DNA from 2 places in the Stenotrophomonas sp. 01N47 genome. Region 2 is predicted to be linked to the other one. Evidence: predicted binding sites of a transcription regulator. Region 2 holds the regulator's gene; the other holds the start of a gene.
What was found. The regulator FliA, encoded in region 2, starts transcription of late flagellar genes. The targets are predictions, from matches to a motif close to TAAAGTTTNNCNNNCNNNGGCCGATAA.

Region 1 (7,597 bases), on a different contig from region 2:
GCTGCACAGGCGGGCAGGTTCCTCGCCGAAAATGGAATCACCCTGGTCAGCGGCTGTGGCAGCCCAGCCACGCGGGTGGCAGCCGAGCATGCAGTCGCAGCTGGCGGCACGGTGCTGAGCGTGATTCCGGAAGGCAGCATGCCCGCAGCAGACTGGCCGGCAACGGTGGTGGTGCCATGCGGCATGGGCGATGCCCGCAACCTGATCATGGCCTTGGCCGGCGATGCCTGCATCGTCATCGGCGGGCGCGCGGGCACGATTTCCGAAGTGTGCCTGGCCTGGCTGCACAAGCGGCCTTTGCTACCGCTGGTGGGCGCGGGTGGCTGGTCGGAGGGGCTCCCGGGCAACCCTCCCGATGAGCGCGGGAACTCGCCGATATTGCCGTGGCATGACATCGCGGAGTTGCGCGCGCAGCTGCGTGATCTGCAATTGCTGGCAGGCTGAACCGGCGCCTTCACGTCCTATCCCGCACGCACGGCTACGGTGATGCAGCCTGGAGTCACCAGGCATATCAGGGAGTGATATCGATGCGAGCCATCAGGAAAGCGATCGTTGCTGCAGTGTTTGCACTCGCGTGTACCGGTTCGGTGGCGGTGGCCGGTCCGGTCCAGCCGTGCGACTTCCCGTGCTGGAAGGCCTACCAGGCCTGCGTGGCCGGCGGTGGTGATGCCATGGAGTGCCAGTTCGAATACGATCGCTGTGTCATGGACAGGTGCGGCGCCGTCTGAGGCCTGCATATCGTTCGCATTGGGGGGCCCGATCCATGGGCCCCTTTCCATCTGGCCGCAGCACGTGGTGCGCGGTCGTGATCGTCTGGAGCCGCCACATGGCTGTAAAGCGCGTCGTCGCCAACATCGCCAGTGCTGATCCTGCGCAGGCGGCCACGTTCTACGGCGACATCCTCGGCATGGACATCGTGATGGACCACGGCTGGATCGTCACCTATGGCGGGCACGGCACTGCGCTGGCACAGCTCAGCGTTGCCAGCGAAGGCGGATCGGGTACGCCGGTGCCGGATCTTTCGATCGAGGTGGACGACCTGGATGATGTACTCGAACGCCTGCGACGGGCGAACATCGCGCTTGAATATGGCCCAGCCGAAGAGCCATGGGGTGTGCGCCGCTTCTACGTGCGTGACCCGTTCGGGCGCCTGCTGAACATCCTCGCCCACCGTTGACCGGCAGAAGACGGCCTGATCGCGCTGCAATGCGGCCGATGCGCAGGCGACTGTAATCACTCAACCCTGCTGGCTGCCATCGGGTTTGCCGGGCATGTCCTGGGCCTGTTGCTGTTGCTGTTGCTGGCGGGCACTGGCATGCCGTGCATGGCCACCTTCACGCCCGATCGCGGCCATGTGCTGACGATCCTGGCTGATCGCTTCACCGCCCTTGCGGCCCGCCACGCGGGCCTCATCCGGGCTGAACTGGTGCGCATTGCCGGATGCGTGTGCGGCGCGTCCGCCTTTCGACGCGATCGCGCGCTGTTTGTCCTCGTCCATCGAGGCGAAGCCACGGTTTCTGCTGCCAGTATGTGAGTTGGCCATTGCCAGTCTCCGGATGTGGAATGGGATGCCGCCATCAGCGACGGCTTCATGCTCCACATCGTGGGCTAACGGCACGTGGACGTGGGCCATATTGGACTCACATGTCCTGCGCATGCGTTTGACAACGGGTTACCGCGCAGGGAGCGCCGAAATCAGCAGCCGGTCACCGCGGCAGACATCGGTGTTGCTGTACAGGATCCGGCGGCCATCGTTGAAGGTGATGCGCAGATCGACGCGGCAACCGGTTCCGCGCAGTGCCACGGTGGCCTGGCCGCCACCTCCCGCGATGGGCTCGGCCAATGCCAAGGCGTGGAATGCGTCGGATTCACTCGCCGCGACTTCCACCGACATGGCAGGTGCATGGGCGCGGTTGATCAGGGTCAGGTAGTGCAGCGGCGCAGCAGGTGCGCTGGCGGCAATGCAGAACAGGCTGGCAGCGAGCAGGGCGCGGGACAGGTGCATGGGCGATCTCCGTTGGGGACATCGCTATCTGGCGGTGGAGGCCACGCGCCTGCAATCGATCCGGGACGAATCGTCGCGACAGCGGGACCAATCGCAATCGGCCATCGCCGCCCTTCATTGCCGGCCACGCTGTGCCTAAGATGGCGCTGGCCCGCTTCGGGCACAGGGACGCATGCGATGAAGATCCGCCTTGGCCATACCCAGATCGACGTGCTGCGTTACCTGCTGCTGTGGCTGGCGGTGGCGTTCGCCTTCACCCTGCAGAGGGTGTTGAGCCACAGCCTGCAGGGCCAGTCATTCCCGTTCGAGGTCTACCTGCGCTGGTCGATGATCCAGTGGTTCACCTGGGCGGCGCTGGCGCCGCTGGTGTTCACTTTGGGCGAACGCTATCCGCTGCAGCCGGAGCGAAGGCTGGCCGGGCTGGGCGTGCAGCTGATGGCCAGCGTGGGGGTGACCGCGCTGGCGATGGTGGTGGGCGCCCTGGTGTCCACCTGGTTCGAGCCCAGCAGCTTTGGCGAGCAGTTGTGGTATTTCATCGCCCAGCATTTCGCGATGGGTCTGCTGACCTACTGGGCCCTGTTCGCGATCCAGCAGGCGCTGTATTTCCAGCAGGAAAAAGTGCGCCGCGAGGTCGAGGCAAGCAGGATGGCGACCGAGCTGGCGCAGTCGCGGTTGCTGGCATTGAAGTCGCAGCTGCAGCCGCATTTCCTGTTCAATACGCTGCACGCAATCATCACCCTGCTGGATGAAGACAAGGCCAGTGCCGAAGACATGCTGCTGCGTCTGAGCGAGCTGCTGCGTGCCTTCCTGGAAGACTACGATGGCCAGGAAATCAGCCTGCGCCAGGAACTGGAGTTGATCGAGCTGTATCTGGGCATCCAGCGCACGCGCTTCAAGGATCGCCTGCACAGCCGCATCTACGTTGCACCGGAACTGCTTGATGGCGCGGTTCCAAGCCTGATCCTGCAACCGCTGGTGGAAAACGCGCTGCGCCATGGCATCGGCCGCAACCTTGGCGAAGACACCATCGAGATCGAGGGCCGCCGCGACGGTGACATGCTGTGCATCGAGGTGCGCAACCAGAACAGCACGCTGCAGCAGCCCGGGGCGCCAGGTGGCCATGGTATCGGCCTGTCCAATACGCGGCTGCGCCTGCGCGAGCTGTATGGCGATGCGGCCGAGGTACGCCTGGACCTGCTCTGGCCGCAGGGTGTGGCCTGCCGGGTGCGGTTGCCACTGCGGATGCTGGACGATGCCGATGACGCTCCCGAGTTTGTCGTGCACGGTAGTGCCACATGAGCCTGAGTGTGCTTGTGGTGGACGACGAGCCGATCGCCCGGCGCGCGGTGACGCGTCTGCTGCACGGCGATGCAGACATCGGCAGTGTGGCCGAGTGCGGTGACGGCGTGTCTGCCGTGGCGGCCATCCGCGCACAGTCACCGGACCTGGTGTTCCTGGATGTGCAGATGCCTGGCATCACCGGTCTGGACGTGCTGGCCACTATCGGTGCCGCGCGGATGCCGGCCACGGTATTCGTCACCGCCTACGAGCAGTACGCGGTACGCGCATTCGAAGCCAACGCCCTGGATTACCTCGTCAAGCCCTTCAGTCGCGAGCGTTTCGCGGCCGCCTTGCTGCGCGCGAAATCCCGGCTGGCCCAGGCCGCCAATGCAGCCGACAACACGCGCCTGCTGCAGGCGCTGGATGTGCTGCGCAGGCGCGAGGATTATCTGCAGCGTATCGCCGTACGTGATGGCGAGGCAGTGCTGCTGCTGGCGGTGCAGGACATCCTCTGGATCCGCGCCAATCGCAATACGGTGCAGCTGCATCTGGCTGATCGCGTACATGAGCTTCGCGAAACGATGAACAGCCTGGCTGAACGGCTCGATCCCAGGCATTTCGCCCGGGTGCATCGCTCGGCCATCGTCAACATCGCACGGGTCAGGACGATCCACCCCTGGTTCAATGGTCATCACGTACTCACCCTGGAGAACGGCCAGCAGCTGCGCATGAGCCGTTACCAGAACGAAGCCTTCCTGCGGCTGGTGTCGGCCCGCTCGGAGGCGTGAGTTCCTGTTGCCCGGTCAAGCGCCGCCGACCTGACGGGGGTGGCATGCAGAATGTCATCGATTCCTATCGCCGATGCCATCGGGCTTGCCTAGAATCAAGGCATCCCGGTAGGTCCCGGGCGCTGTCGAGTGAATGGATTCAATGAAGATTCTGTTGACCGGAAGTTCCGGGCGGATAGGGCGCGCGATCTTCGGTGCGCTGGCGGGTGCCAATGAGGTGGTAGGGCTGGATCGCAGTCCCTTCGCAACCACGCGCGTGATTGCCGATATCACCGATCGCCGGGCGCTGGAGCGTGCCGTGCAGGGGGTCGATGCCGTGATCCACACCGCGGCACTGCACGCACCCCACGTGGGCCTGGTACCCGACGCGGTGTTCCAGCAGATCAACGTGGACGCCACTGCAAACCTGCTGCAGCTGGCGCGCGAGGCTGGCGTGCAGCGCTTTGTCCTGACCAGTACCACGGCGTTGTACGGCCATGCCGTGGTGTCTGGCGGCTGCCGTTGGATCGACGAGGACACCGAGCCGCTGCCCCGCACGATCTACCACCGCACCAAGCTGCAGGCCGAGGCGGCTGCCGAAGCGGCGGCCAGCACATCGTTCACCGTGCGCGTGCTGCGGATGGCGCGCTGCTTCCCCGAGCCGCCTGACCGTATGGCGATGTTCCGCCTGCACCGTGGTATCGACGCACGCGACGTGGCCAGCGCGCATGCCGCGCTGCTCCACGATGAAGGCGCGCCCTTCCAGCGCTACCTCGCGTGCGCGCCAACACCCTTCCGGCGCGAGGACTGCCTGCAGCTGGCCGCCGATCCGCGCCAGGTGCTGGCGCGCCGCGCACCGCAGCTGCTGGCCGAGTTCGAGCGCCGTGGCTGGCCGCTGCCGATCAGCATCGACCGGGTCTATGACAGCAGCCGGATGCGTGCAGCGCTGGGCTGGCAGCCGCGTTTCGGTCCGGAGGACGTTCTGCAGCAGTACGCCGCAGGCAGCATCGAGGTCCTGCCCCGTGCGGAGTGGATACGCGACCGCGTGGCCGAGTAGCACAGGCCGCTGTCGACGGCCGCAGCTGAGCAGGTTCAGGTTTGTGCGTGCGCTGAGCCTCAACCTCGCCCGGCCATGGCCGCTAACCCGGTGCGCGCTTTCCTGCGCCGGGTTCCGATCCGGCAGGGCAGGCGGCCCGCGCGATGGATCGCGCATCTGCGCGGTGCCCTGGTGGCACCGGTCGACCTGAACTGCCTGCGGATCCTCCCATGTCTTCTTCCCGTTCCGTCGCTGCCCGTCGCCCCGGCAGCATCGCCCACAAGCTGATGCTGGGCACCGCGGTGATCGCGTTGCTGTGCTTCGGCGCGACCGCGTTCCTGATCTATCACCAGGCCAGTTCGGCGCTGGTGTCGTCCTCGCGACAGACCATGGCCAGCGAAGCCCGTGCCGAGGCGCGCCAGGTGGCTGCCGACCTGGGCACGGCCTTCGCCAGCAACGATGCGATGGTGGAAACCGTGCTTGCCCAGCGTGCGCGCGGTGATGCGCCTGATCGCGCAAGCCTGGCCAACGTCATCGGCGAGCAGCTGCACGCGCACCCGGAATGGCTGGGCAAGAGCACCATGTGGGAGGCCAATGCCTTCGACGGCAAGGATGCCGAGTTCATCAACAGCGAGGCGCACGACGCCACCGGCCGCTACATGAGCTACTGGGCCTGGCAGGACGGCAAGCCGCAGCAGTCGACGATGACCGACTACACCGAGACGCCCAGCGGCTCGGGCAACTGGTACATGGTGCCCAGCCGCGACAAGCTGCCGCTGGTCAGCGAGCCCTATGCCTACGACATCGGCGGCAAGCAGGTGCTGATGAGCACCCTGAGCACCCCGATCGTCGAGAACGGCACCTTCCTTGGTGTCTTCACCGTCGACTTCTCGCTGGACGCGCTGCAGAAGCACCTGGCCACGCTGACGCCGATGGGCGCCGGCCGTGTCGAGCTGCTCTCGCCGAAGGGCGTGGTGCTGGCCTCGGCCGACGCTGCCGAGATCGGCAAGCCGCGCACCGATGCCGCCACCCTCGGCATGCTGGCGCAGATCGCCGCCGACAAGACGTATGAAGCATTCGAGCCCGACGCTGCCGGCAACGTCCGCCTGTACGTGCCGCTGCAGGTGGGTGACGCGCCGCAGCGTTTCGCGCTGGGCGTGGTGGTGCCGCATGCGGTGATCATCGCGCAGGCCCGCGAGTTGCTGTGGATCATCCTGCTGGTGGGTGTGGTGGCCGCGCTGGTGCTCAGCGGTGGTGTCTACCTGCTGCTGCAGCGGCTGGCTGTGCGCCCGCTGGCACAGGCGGTGCGTATTGCAGGCGACGTGGCTGCGGGCAAGCTGGACACCGCCATGCCGGCGCTGGGCAACGATGAAGTGGGCCGGTTGCTGGACGCGATGCAGGGCATGCGCGGCCAGCTGCAGGCGGTGATGGCCGCACAGGCGGAGATGGCGCGCCGCCATGATGCCGGTGAAATCAGCTACCGCATGGATGCCTCGGTGTTCCCGGGCGAGTACGGCCGCATGGTGGCCGACAGCAACCAGCTGGTGGCCGACAGCAATGCGGTCACCCAACGCCTGGTCGAGGTGATGCAGCGCTACGCGGTGGGTGACCTGAGCGTGGACATGGAGGCACTGCCGGGCGAAAAGGCGGTTTTCACCGCTGCCATGGCAACCACCAAGACCAACCTGGCGGCGATCAACGAACAGATCCAGCAGCTGGCCGCTGCGGCGGCGGCAGGCGATTTCGCGGTGCGTGGCGATGCCCAGCGCTTCGAGCATGACTTCCGCCGCATGGTGGAAACGCTCAACACCATGATGCAGGTCAGCGACCAGAACCTGGCTGCGCTGTCGACGTTGCTGCGCGCCATCGCCGCCGGTGACCTGAGTACACGGATGGAGGGTGACTTCCACGGCGTGTTCGCGGTGATGCGCGACGATGCCAACAGCACCGTGCAGCAGTTGACCCAGATCGTCGGCCAGATCCAGCAGTCCGCTGCCAGCATCCGCCTGGCCGCAGGCGAGATCGCGTCGGGCAACAGCGACCTGTCACGCCGTACCGAGCAGCAGGCGGCCAACCTTGAAGAGACCGCCGCGTCGATGGAGGAACTGACCTCCACCGTGCGCCAGAACGCCGATCATGCCCTGCAGGCCAACAAGCTGGCGGCCTCGGCCGCAGGCGTTGCCAGCGAAGGCGGGCAGGTGGTCAGCCAGGTGGTGCAGACCATGGAGCAGATCGAGACCTCTTCGCAGCGCATCGCCGAGATCATCTCGGTGATCGACGGCATCGCTTTCCAGACCAACATCCTGGCATTGAACGCGGCGGTGGAAGCGGCGCGCGCCGGTGAACAGGGCCGTGGCTTTGCGGTGGTCGCCAGCGAAGTGCGCGCGCTGGCACAGCGCTCGGCGGGCGCGGCCAAGGAGATCAAGGAGCTGATCGACGCTTCGGTCGGCCATGTCGGCGCCGGCGCGCAGCTGGTGCACGGTGCGGGCCGCACGATGCAGGAGATCG
Region 2 (7,597 bases):
GGGTGGTGGTGGTCTTGCCGACTCCGCCCTTCTGGTTGGCGACTGCCCAGATGCGCATCGGATTACTCCTTCATTGCCGGGGGAACGGCGGCGCCGACGCGGCTGCCAGCCGGCACCGGTGGCAACTGCACCGGTGCGATGGGGGAAGTGGGGGTGGTGGCCGGTGCGGTGGCGGCCTGTTCGCTGGCGCCGCGGGCAGCGCCGGTGGCGGCATTCAGGCGTTCGCCGAGCGGGTCCACCGAATGACTGGTGTCGGCCAGGATGATGACCATCACCCGCCGGTTGCGATTGCGGCCCTGTGCGCTGTCGTTGTCTTCGCGGGGGCGGAACTGGCCGTAGCCGACCATCGCCAGCCGCGATGGCTGCAGCCCCTGGTCAGCAAACAGATGCACCACGCTGGCCGCGCGCCCGGCCGACAGTTCCCAGTTGGACGGGAAGGTGGCAGTGGCAATCGGCACGTTGTCGGTGTGGCCTTCCACGCGCACGCTGTTGGGCACGTCGCGCAGCACACCGGCCAGGCTGGCCAGGGTGTCGCGCGCATGCACGTCCAGCGCCGCCGAGCCGGTCGGGAACAGGATGTCGCTGTTGATCTCCACTTCGATCCACAGCTCGGTACGGCGCACGCTGATCATGCCGCGGTCGATCAGTGGCGCCAGCGCGGCGGTCAGGCGGTCAGCGATGCTGTTGAGCTGGCGCTCGGCACGCGCGATCTGTTCCTGGTTGTGCACCGACACCGGCATGCGCATCTGCGAGGCCATCGCCGGCAGCAGGGTGGGGTCGTGCGAGGGCGCGGGAGCGGACGGCCCGATCTTGGTGCCGGACTTGATCACCGACGGGCTGTCCCAGCCGCCACCCTGCACCTGCTTGTTGCCCACCTGCACCGGATTGATGGTGCGCGGCGCACCACCGAAGGCATCGGTGAGGGCGTCGGCCATGATCCGGTACTTGCCCTCGTTGACCGAGGAGATCGCGTACATGACCACGAAGAAGGCGAGCAGCAGCGTCATCAGGTCGGCATAGGGGATGGCCCATGCCTCGTGATTGGCGTGCTCTTCGTGGTGCTTGCGGCGGGCCATGTCAGTGCAGGAAGCCGGAGAGGTTGGTTTCGATGTTGCGCGGGTTCTCGCCCTGGGCAATCGAGATCAGGCCTTCGATGACCATTTCGCGGTCGCGGCTGGAATGGGCGATGACGCCCTTCAGCTTGGCGGCGATGGGCAGGAACAGCAGGTTGGCCGAGGCGATGCCGTAGATGGTGGCGGTGAACGCGGCGGCGATGCCGTGGCCGAGCTTGCTCGGGTCGGCGAGGTTCTTCATCACCGCGATCAGGCCGAGCACGGCGCCGATGATGCCCAGCGTGGGCGCATAGATGCCCATGCTTTCAAACACCTTGGCGGCGGCCTGGTCCTGGTGCTCCTGGCTGCCCAGTTCGATCTCCAGCATGTGCCGGATCGATTCGGGTTCAACGCCGTCCACCAGCAGCTGCAGGCCCTTGCGCAGGAACGGGTCCTGCTGTGCTTCCACCTGCGATTCCAGGCCGAGCAGGCCCTGGCGGCGGGCGATGTTGCTCCACTCCACGATCTGCTGGATCAGTTCACGACGGTCGCTGTGCGGCGGCCGCACGACCCAGCGCACGATCTTGAAGGCGTGCTTGAACACCGCTGGCGAAGTGTGCAGCAGGATGGCGGCGATGGTGCCGACGATGACGATCACGAACGCCGCAGGCGACCACAACGACGCCAGGCCGGCGCCCTTGAGGATGCTGCCACCGACCAGCGAGGCCAGGGCGAGGAAAAGTCCAATGAGGCTGAGTCTATCCATGGGTCCGGTATCGGCTTGTATGAATGGGACTTGAGACACCGGGAGAATCTGCTGTAACGGAGTTCACAGTTTCTTGTGTCGCCAGGCCTGGCCCGGCGCTACGGTGCGCCGGGTTCAGCAACGAGGTCAGTCGTGTGGGCTGCGCAGCCCGTCCACGTCCAGGATCAGCGCCATGCGACCATCGCCGATCAAGGTTGCACCGGCATAACCACGCAGGCCGCGCAGGGCCTTGGGCAGTGGCTTGATGACCACTTCCTCACGCCCGCGCACCTGGTCCACCACCAACCCGAAGCGTGCCTCACCGGCCTGCAGCACGACGATGGTCAGCAGGGGCGAGGCGGCCGGCGTCACATCCAGCCATTGCCGCAGGTCCACCAGCGCCAGCGTGTGCGAGCGGCGGTCAAGCACGGCGCGACCGTCGAACCAGCCCAGCGAGGTGCGCGGCGCATGCAGCACTTCCATCACACGGGCCAGCGGCAGCGCGTAGACGTCTTCGCCAGCCTGCACCAGCAGGGTCGGCAGGATGGCCAGGGTCAGCGGTACGCGGATCATGAAGCGGCTGCCGCGGCCCAGTTCCGACTGGATCTGGATCTGCCCGCTCAGCTCACGGATGCGCGACTGCACCACGTCCATGCCGACGCCACGGCCGGAAATGTCGGTGACCTGCTGCTTGGTCGAGAAGCCTGGCAGGAACACCAGGTGCAGGCATTCCTCGCTGCTCAGGCGGGCGGCGGCTTCCGGATCGATCAGGCCCTTCTCGCGCGCCTTGGCGCGCAGTTTTTCCGGATCGATGCCGGCACCATCGTCCTGCACTTCGATGCTGACGTAGTCGCCTTCCTGCTGTGCCGACAGGCGCACGTGGCCCATCCGCGGCTTGCCCTGCGCTTCGCGCAGGTCAGGCATTTCCACGCCATGGTCGATGGCGTTGCGGACCAGGTGCACCAGCGGGTCGGCCAGCGCTTCGACCAGGTTGCGGTCGAGCTCGGTTTCGGCGCCGATCAGTTCCAGGTCCACTTCCTTCTTCAGCGAACGCGCAACGTCGCGCGCCACCTTCGGGAAGCGCGAGAACACCTTGCCGACCGGCTGCATGCGGGTGCGCATCACCGCCGACTGCAGGCGCGCGGTGGCGATATCCAGCGTGGACACGGCGCGGTCCAGTTCTTCATCGCGCAGGCGCGTGCGAAGCGTCTTCAACCGGTTTCGTGACAGCACCAGTTCGCCGATCAGGTTGACGATGGCATCCAGGCGCTTGGTGTCCACACGCACGGTGTGTTCGGCTTCGGCGACAGGCTTGTTGGGTGCGGGCTTGGCAGCGGGCGGGGCCGGCGAGGGCGCCGGTCGCGGTGCCGGTACGGGGGCAACCGCTGCGCTGGCGTTGCTGCCCGGGGCGGCGCCGCCATGCAGCTGGTCGAGCAGTGCCTCGAACTCGTCCTCGCTGATCATGTCGTCGGCCTTCTTCGCCGCCGCCACGGTTGTCGGCGCCTTGCCGCCATGCAGCTGGTCGAGCAGGGCCTCGAATTCGTCGTCGGTGATCAGGTCGCCACCGCCCGCACCCGGCGTCGCGGCCGCAGGCGCGGCAGCGCCGCCGCCATGCACGTCGAACTGGGCGACCAGTTCGGGCGGGGCAAAGCCCGGCTCGGTGCCCGAAGACACCGCGTCAAGCATCGACTGCAGGTAGTCCAGTGACTGCTGGGCGGCATCGAAGTGATGCGCCTGCAGGACGGCCTGGCCGGCGCGTGCGGCGCCCAGTGCTTCCTCGGCGGCGTGGCACAGCTCGACCATCGCGGTGATGCCGAGGAAACCTGCGCCGCCCTTCAGCGTGTGGTAGCCGCGGAACACCGCGTTGAGCTGTTCATTGTCCTGCGGTGCCTGTTCCAGCGACACCAGCTGTTCGCCGAGGCGATCCAGGATCTCCTGGGCCTCGATGATGAAATCGGCAGTGATGTCGTCGGCTACTGCGCCCATGGTTACAGCCCCAGATCCGACAACAGGTCGTCGGCGTCGTTCTGCGAGACCGCATGGCGGTCCAGTCCCTTCAGTGCCGGCCCAGCCAGTTCCGGATCGGTGCGATGCTGTTCCGGCGGCAGGCCGAGCGCGCCGAAGCCTTCGTGCACGCGGCGGACGATGCCCACCACGCGACGGATGATCTGCCCGGTCAGGTCCTGGTAGCTCTGGGTCAGGGCGATCTCGGTGAGGTTGTGGCGGATGCGGTCGAGCTGCACGTCCTGGCCCGGCTGCAGGCCGTCGGCGCGCAGCTGTTCGGTCAGGCTGCGGCACTCTTCGGCCAGGTCCAGGGTGCGGTGCGTGGCCTGTTCGGTCATCGCCACCACGTGGTCCAGGCGCGCGCAGGCATCGTCCAGCTCGCCGGCTTCATCGGGCACGGTCGGCAGTTCGCCCAGCGCCTGGCCCAGTTCGCGGGCCAGCCGCGAAAGGCCGCTCATCATCGGCTGGGTGCGCAGCGCCACCAGGCCGTCGATGCGCTGGCGCCACGCCGCCTCGTCGCCGGATTCCAGTGCATCCAGGGCTTCCTGCAGGCGCAGGGCGAGGGCGCTCTTGTCGACCGTGGTATCCATCAAGCGCTGGCCGCCAGGCGTTCGAAGATCTTGCCGAGCTTCTCTTCCAGCGTCTGTGCGGTGAACGGCTTGATGATGTAACCGTTCACGCCGTTCTGCGCCGCTTCGATGATCTGCTCGCGCTTGGCTTCGGCGGTCACCATCAGCACCGGCAGGGTCTTCAGCTTGGCATCGGCACGGATGGCCTTGAGCAGTTCGATGCCGGTCATCACCGGCATGTTCCAGTCGGTGACCACGAAGTCGAACGGCTGGCTCTGCAGCAGCGACAGCGCGGCATGCCCGTCCTCGGCTTCGGCGGTATTGGTGAAGCCCAGATCGCCCAGCAGGTTCTTGACGATACGACGCATGGTCGAAAAATCGTCGACGATCAGGATGCGCATGTTCTTGTTCAAAGCAGAGTTCCTTTGTTGATCAGCTCTCGAGGCCGGCGTCGGCCGCCTCGAAAATCTTCAGTCGGCCACGCAGGCGCAGGACCGCCTGGCCGTGGATCTGGCAGACCCGCGACTCGCTCACGCCGAGCACTGCGCCGATCTCTTTCAGGTTCAGTTCCTGCTCGTAGTAGAGCGACAGCACCAGCTGTTCGCGCTCGGGCAGGTGGCCGATGGCATTGCCCAGCTCGCGGCCGAATTCACCGCGCTCCAGCACCTGCTGTGGGGTCGGGCCGCCCTGGGCGACGGTGTCCAGCTCGCCCTGGTCTTCAATGCGCGACTCCAGGCTCAGTACCTGGCCGCGCGAGGCGTCCTCCATCAGGCGCAGGTACTCGGGCAGCGGCATCTCCATCGCGGCGGCCACTTCTGTGGCACTGGCGGCACGGCCGGTGCTCTGCTCCAGGCGGCGGATGGTGGCCGCAGCGTCACGGGCACGGCGGTGCACCGAACGCGGTACCCAGTCGCCACGACGGATCTCATCGATCATCGAACCGCGGATGCGGATCGAAGCGTAGGTCTCGAACGAGGCACCCTGGTCGGCGTCGTAGCTGCGCGAGGCTTCGATCAGGCCCATCATGCCGGCCTGGATCAGGTCGTCCACCTCAACGCTGGCCGGCAGGCGTGCGGCCAGATGGTGGGCGATGCGCCGCACCAGGTCCGAGTGCTGGGCGATGACCTCGTTGGCCGCCGTGCGCTGGACCTCTCTGTACTGGGCGGCGCCTTTCATGCGGCCACCCCGCGCTGCTTGATGATGCGTTCGAGGAAGAACTCGACGCCGCCGCGCGGCTCGGTCGGTGCCTGCCAGCGGGCGGTGCGGCGGGCGATCTCGGTGATCGCCAGTGCCGACGGGCTGGACGGATAGGCCTTCACCACCGGCTGCTGGCGCTGCACCGACAGGCGCAGCCAGTCGTCCTGCGGCACGCAGCCCAGGTAGTTCAGCGAGACATCGGCGAGGAACTTCTCGCAGACGCGGGTCAGCTTCTCGTACAGCACGCGGCCTTCGTTGGGGTCGCGCACCATGTTGGCCACCACCTGGATGCGGTCCACGCCACGTTCGCGCGACAGCACCTTGATCAGCGCATAGGCGTCGGTGATCGAGGCCGGTTCATCGCAGACCACCACCACGGTGTCCTGCGCGGCCTGGCAGAAGGTCAGCACGCCATCGGTGATGCCGGCGGCGGTGTCCACCACCATGATGTCCAGCTCGCGCTCCAGTTCGGAGAACACGTTGACCAGGCCCACATGCTCGGCCGGGGCCAGCTCGGCCATGTGCCGGCGGCCGGACGCAGCCGGTACCACCAGCACGCCGTTCGGGCCTTCGATGATCACGTCATCCAGGCTGCAGCGGCCAGCGACCAGGTCGGCCAGGGTGTTGGTGGGGCTCAGGCCCAGGATCACATCGATGTTGGCCAGGCCCAGGTCGGCGTCCAGCAACAGGGTGCGTTTGCCCATTCCCGCAAGCGCCACGGCCAGGTTGGCCGACACGTTGGTCTTGCCGACGCCGCCCTTGCCGCCGGTCACGGCAATCGTGCGCACAGGGCCGAGCGGCTCGCTGCGGGTCGCCGTCAGCGGGAAGGTGGTGGTCAGCTTGGCGTACTCACGCGACGGCATGGTTCAACTCCGGGTTGCAGGGCATATCGGCCGCGCGGCGCAAATCTTCAAGGCGAAGTACAAGATTGGCTGCACTGGCCCGGTGCAGGTCGTCCGGGACGTCCTGGCCATCGGTCACCCAGGTGATCGGCAGCTTGTGGTCCACCGCCACCGACAGGGCGTTGCCGAAGCGGCCGGTCTCGTCCAGCTTGCTCAGCACCAGGCCCTGCAGGTTGGCCGCGCCGAAGCGGCGGACCACCTCGTCCATGTCGCCGAAGCTGGTGTTGGCCGGCAGTACCAGCAGGGTGCGGACCTGGCGGGCAGCGCGCAGCCACTGCAGCTGGGCGGCCAGCGCACGGTCGCGCGGGCCCAGGCCGGCGGTGTCGATCAGCACCAGCTTGTAGTCCTTCAGGCGTTCCAGCAGCTGGTCCAGGTCGGTGCCGCTGTTGGCCTCGTGCACGGCGATGCCGAGCTGGCGGCCGTAGCCGTACAGCTGTTCGCGGGCGCCGATGCGCATCGTATCGGTGGTGACCAGGGCGACGTCGCGGGCGGCATGGGCTTCGGCGAAGCGCGAGGCCAGCTTGGCGATGGTGGTGGTCTTGCCGGCGCCGGTCGGGCCGACCAGGGCGATCACACCGCCTTCCTCCATCGGATCGACCGGGGCGATCGGCAGCTTGCGCGAGATCAGCCCCAGCATCAGGCCGCGGCCGCGATGCGCTTCGGTTTCCAGCGGGATCTGCATGGCCACGTCGCGGGCGATGCCGGCATCGAAGCCGTACTCGTCCATCAGGTCCAGTGCCGTAGCGCGCACCGGACTGCCGCGCAGGCGCTCGTCGGTGAAGCGGTTCATCTCGCGCTCGATCACCTGGCGCATGCCGGCCACTTCCTGGCGCAGGTGGCGGATCTCGGCGTCATCGGCGACCAGGGTCAGCGCAGGTGCTGGCGCCAGCGTCGGCATCGGTGCCGGTGCAGCCTCGGTCGGCTGCACGGCATCCTGCGCGTGTGAGGCTTGGTCTCCGGGTGCCGTGGTGGCCTGGAGGGCAACCGGCAACGGCGGCGGCGTCACTGCCGGCAGCTGCGCGCTGTCTTCCAGCGGCGGGTCGATCTGGAAGCGGGCGCGGTTCACCGGCGCGGCTGCCGCAGGCGAGGGCGCCACGATGGCGTCGGCAAACGGGGCGAAGATCTGTT

Region 1: a site for FliA is predicted at 5,170-5,196, ahead of AC1DKR_RS13510 (methyl-accepting chemotaxis protein). Genes of this name have one in related genera too.

What each region holds. Positions count from the first base shown of each region.
Region 1 is NZ_JBFTQU010000006.1:8,589-16,185, reverse strand. Features, by position in the region: gene AC1DKR_RS13550 (SLOG cluster 4 domain-containing protein) at 1-444, shown strand, start outside; gene AC1DKR_RS13545 (hypothetical protein) at 528-728, shown strand; gene AC1DKR_RS13540 (VOC family protein) at 827-1,177, shown strand; gene AC1DKR_RS13535 (KGG domain-containing protein) at 1,238-1,543, opposite strand; gene AC1DKR_RS13530 (hypothetical protein) at 1,673-2,005, opposite strand; gene AC1DKR_RS13525 (sensor histidine kinase) at 2,183-3,304, shown strand; gene AC1DKR_RS13520 (LytR/AlgR family response regulator transcription factor) at 3,301-4,074, shown strand; gene AC1DKR_RS13515 (NAD-dependent epimerase/dehydratase family protein) at 4,217-5,110, shown strand; gene AC1DKR_RS13510 (methyl-accepting chemotaxis protein) at 5,320-7,597, shown strand, end outside.
Region 2 is NZ_JBFTQU010000005.1:26,252-33,848, reverse strand. Features, by position in the region: gene AC1DKR_RS09995 (ParA family protein) at 1-58, opposite strand, end outside; gene motD (flagellar motor protein MotD) at 63-1,076, opposite strand; gene AC1DKR_RS09985 (flagellar motor protein) at 1,078-1,818, opposite strand; gene AC1DKR_RS09980 (chemotaxis protein CheA) at 1,945-3,783, opposite strand; gene AC1DKR_RS09975 (protein phosphatase CheZ) at 3,786-4,391, opposite strand; gene cheY (chemotaxis response regulator CheY) at 4,391-4,783, opposite strand; gene AC1DKR_RS09965 (RNA polymerase sigma factor FliA) at 4,803-5,546, opposite strand; gene AC1DKR_RS09960 (MinD/ParA family ATP-binding protein) at 5,543-6,430, opposite strand; gene flhF (flagellar biosynthesis GTPase FlhF) at 6,417-7,597, opposite strand, start outside.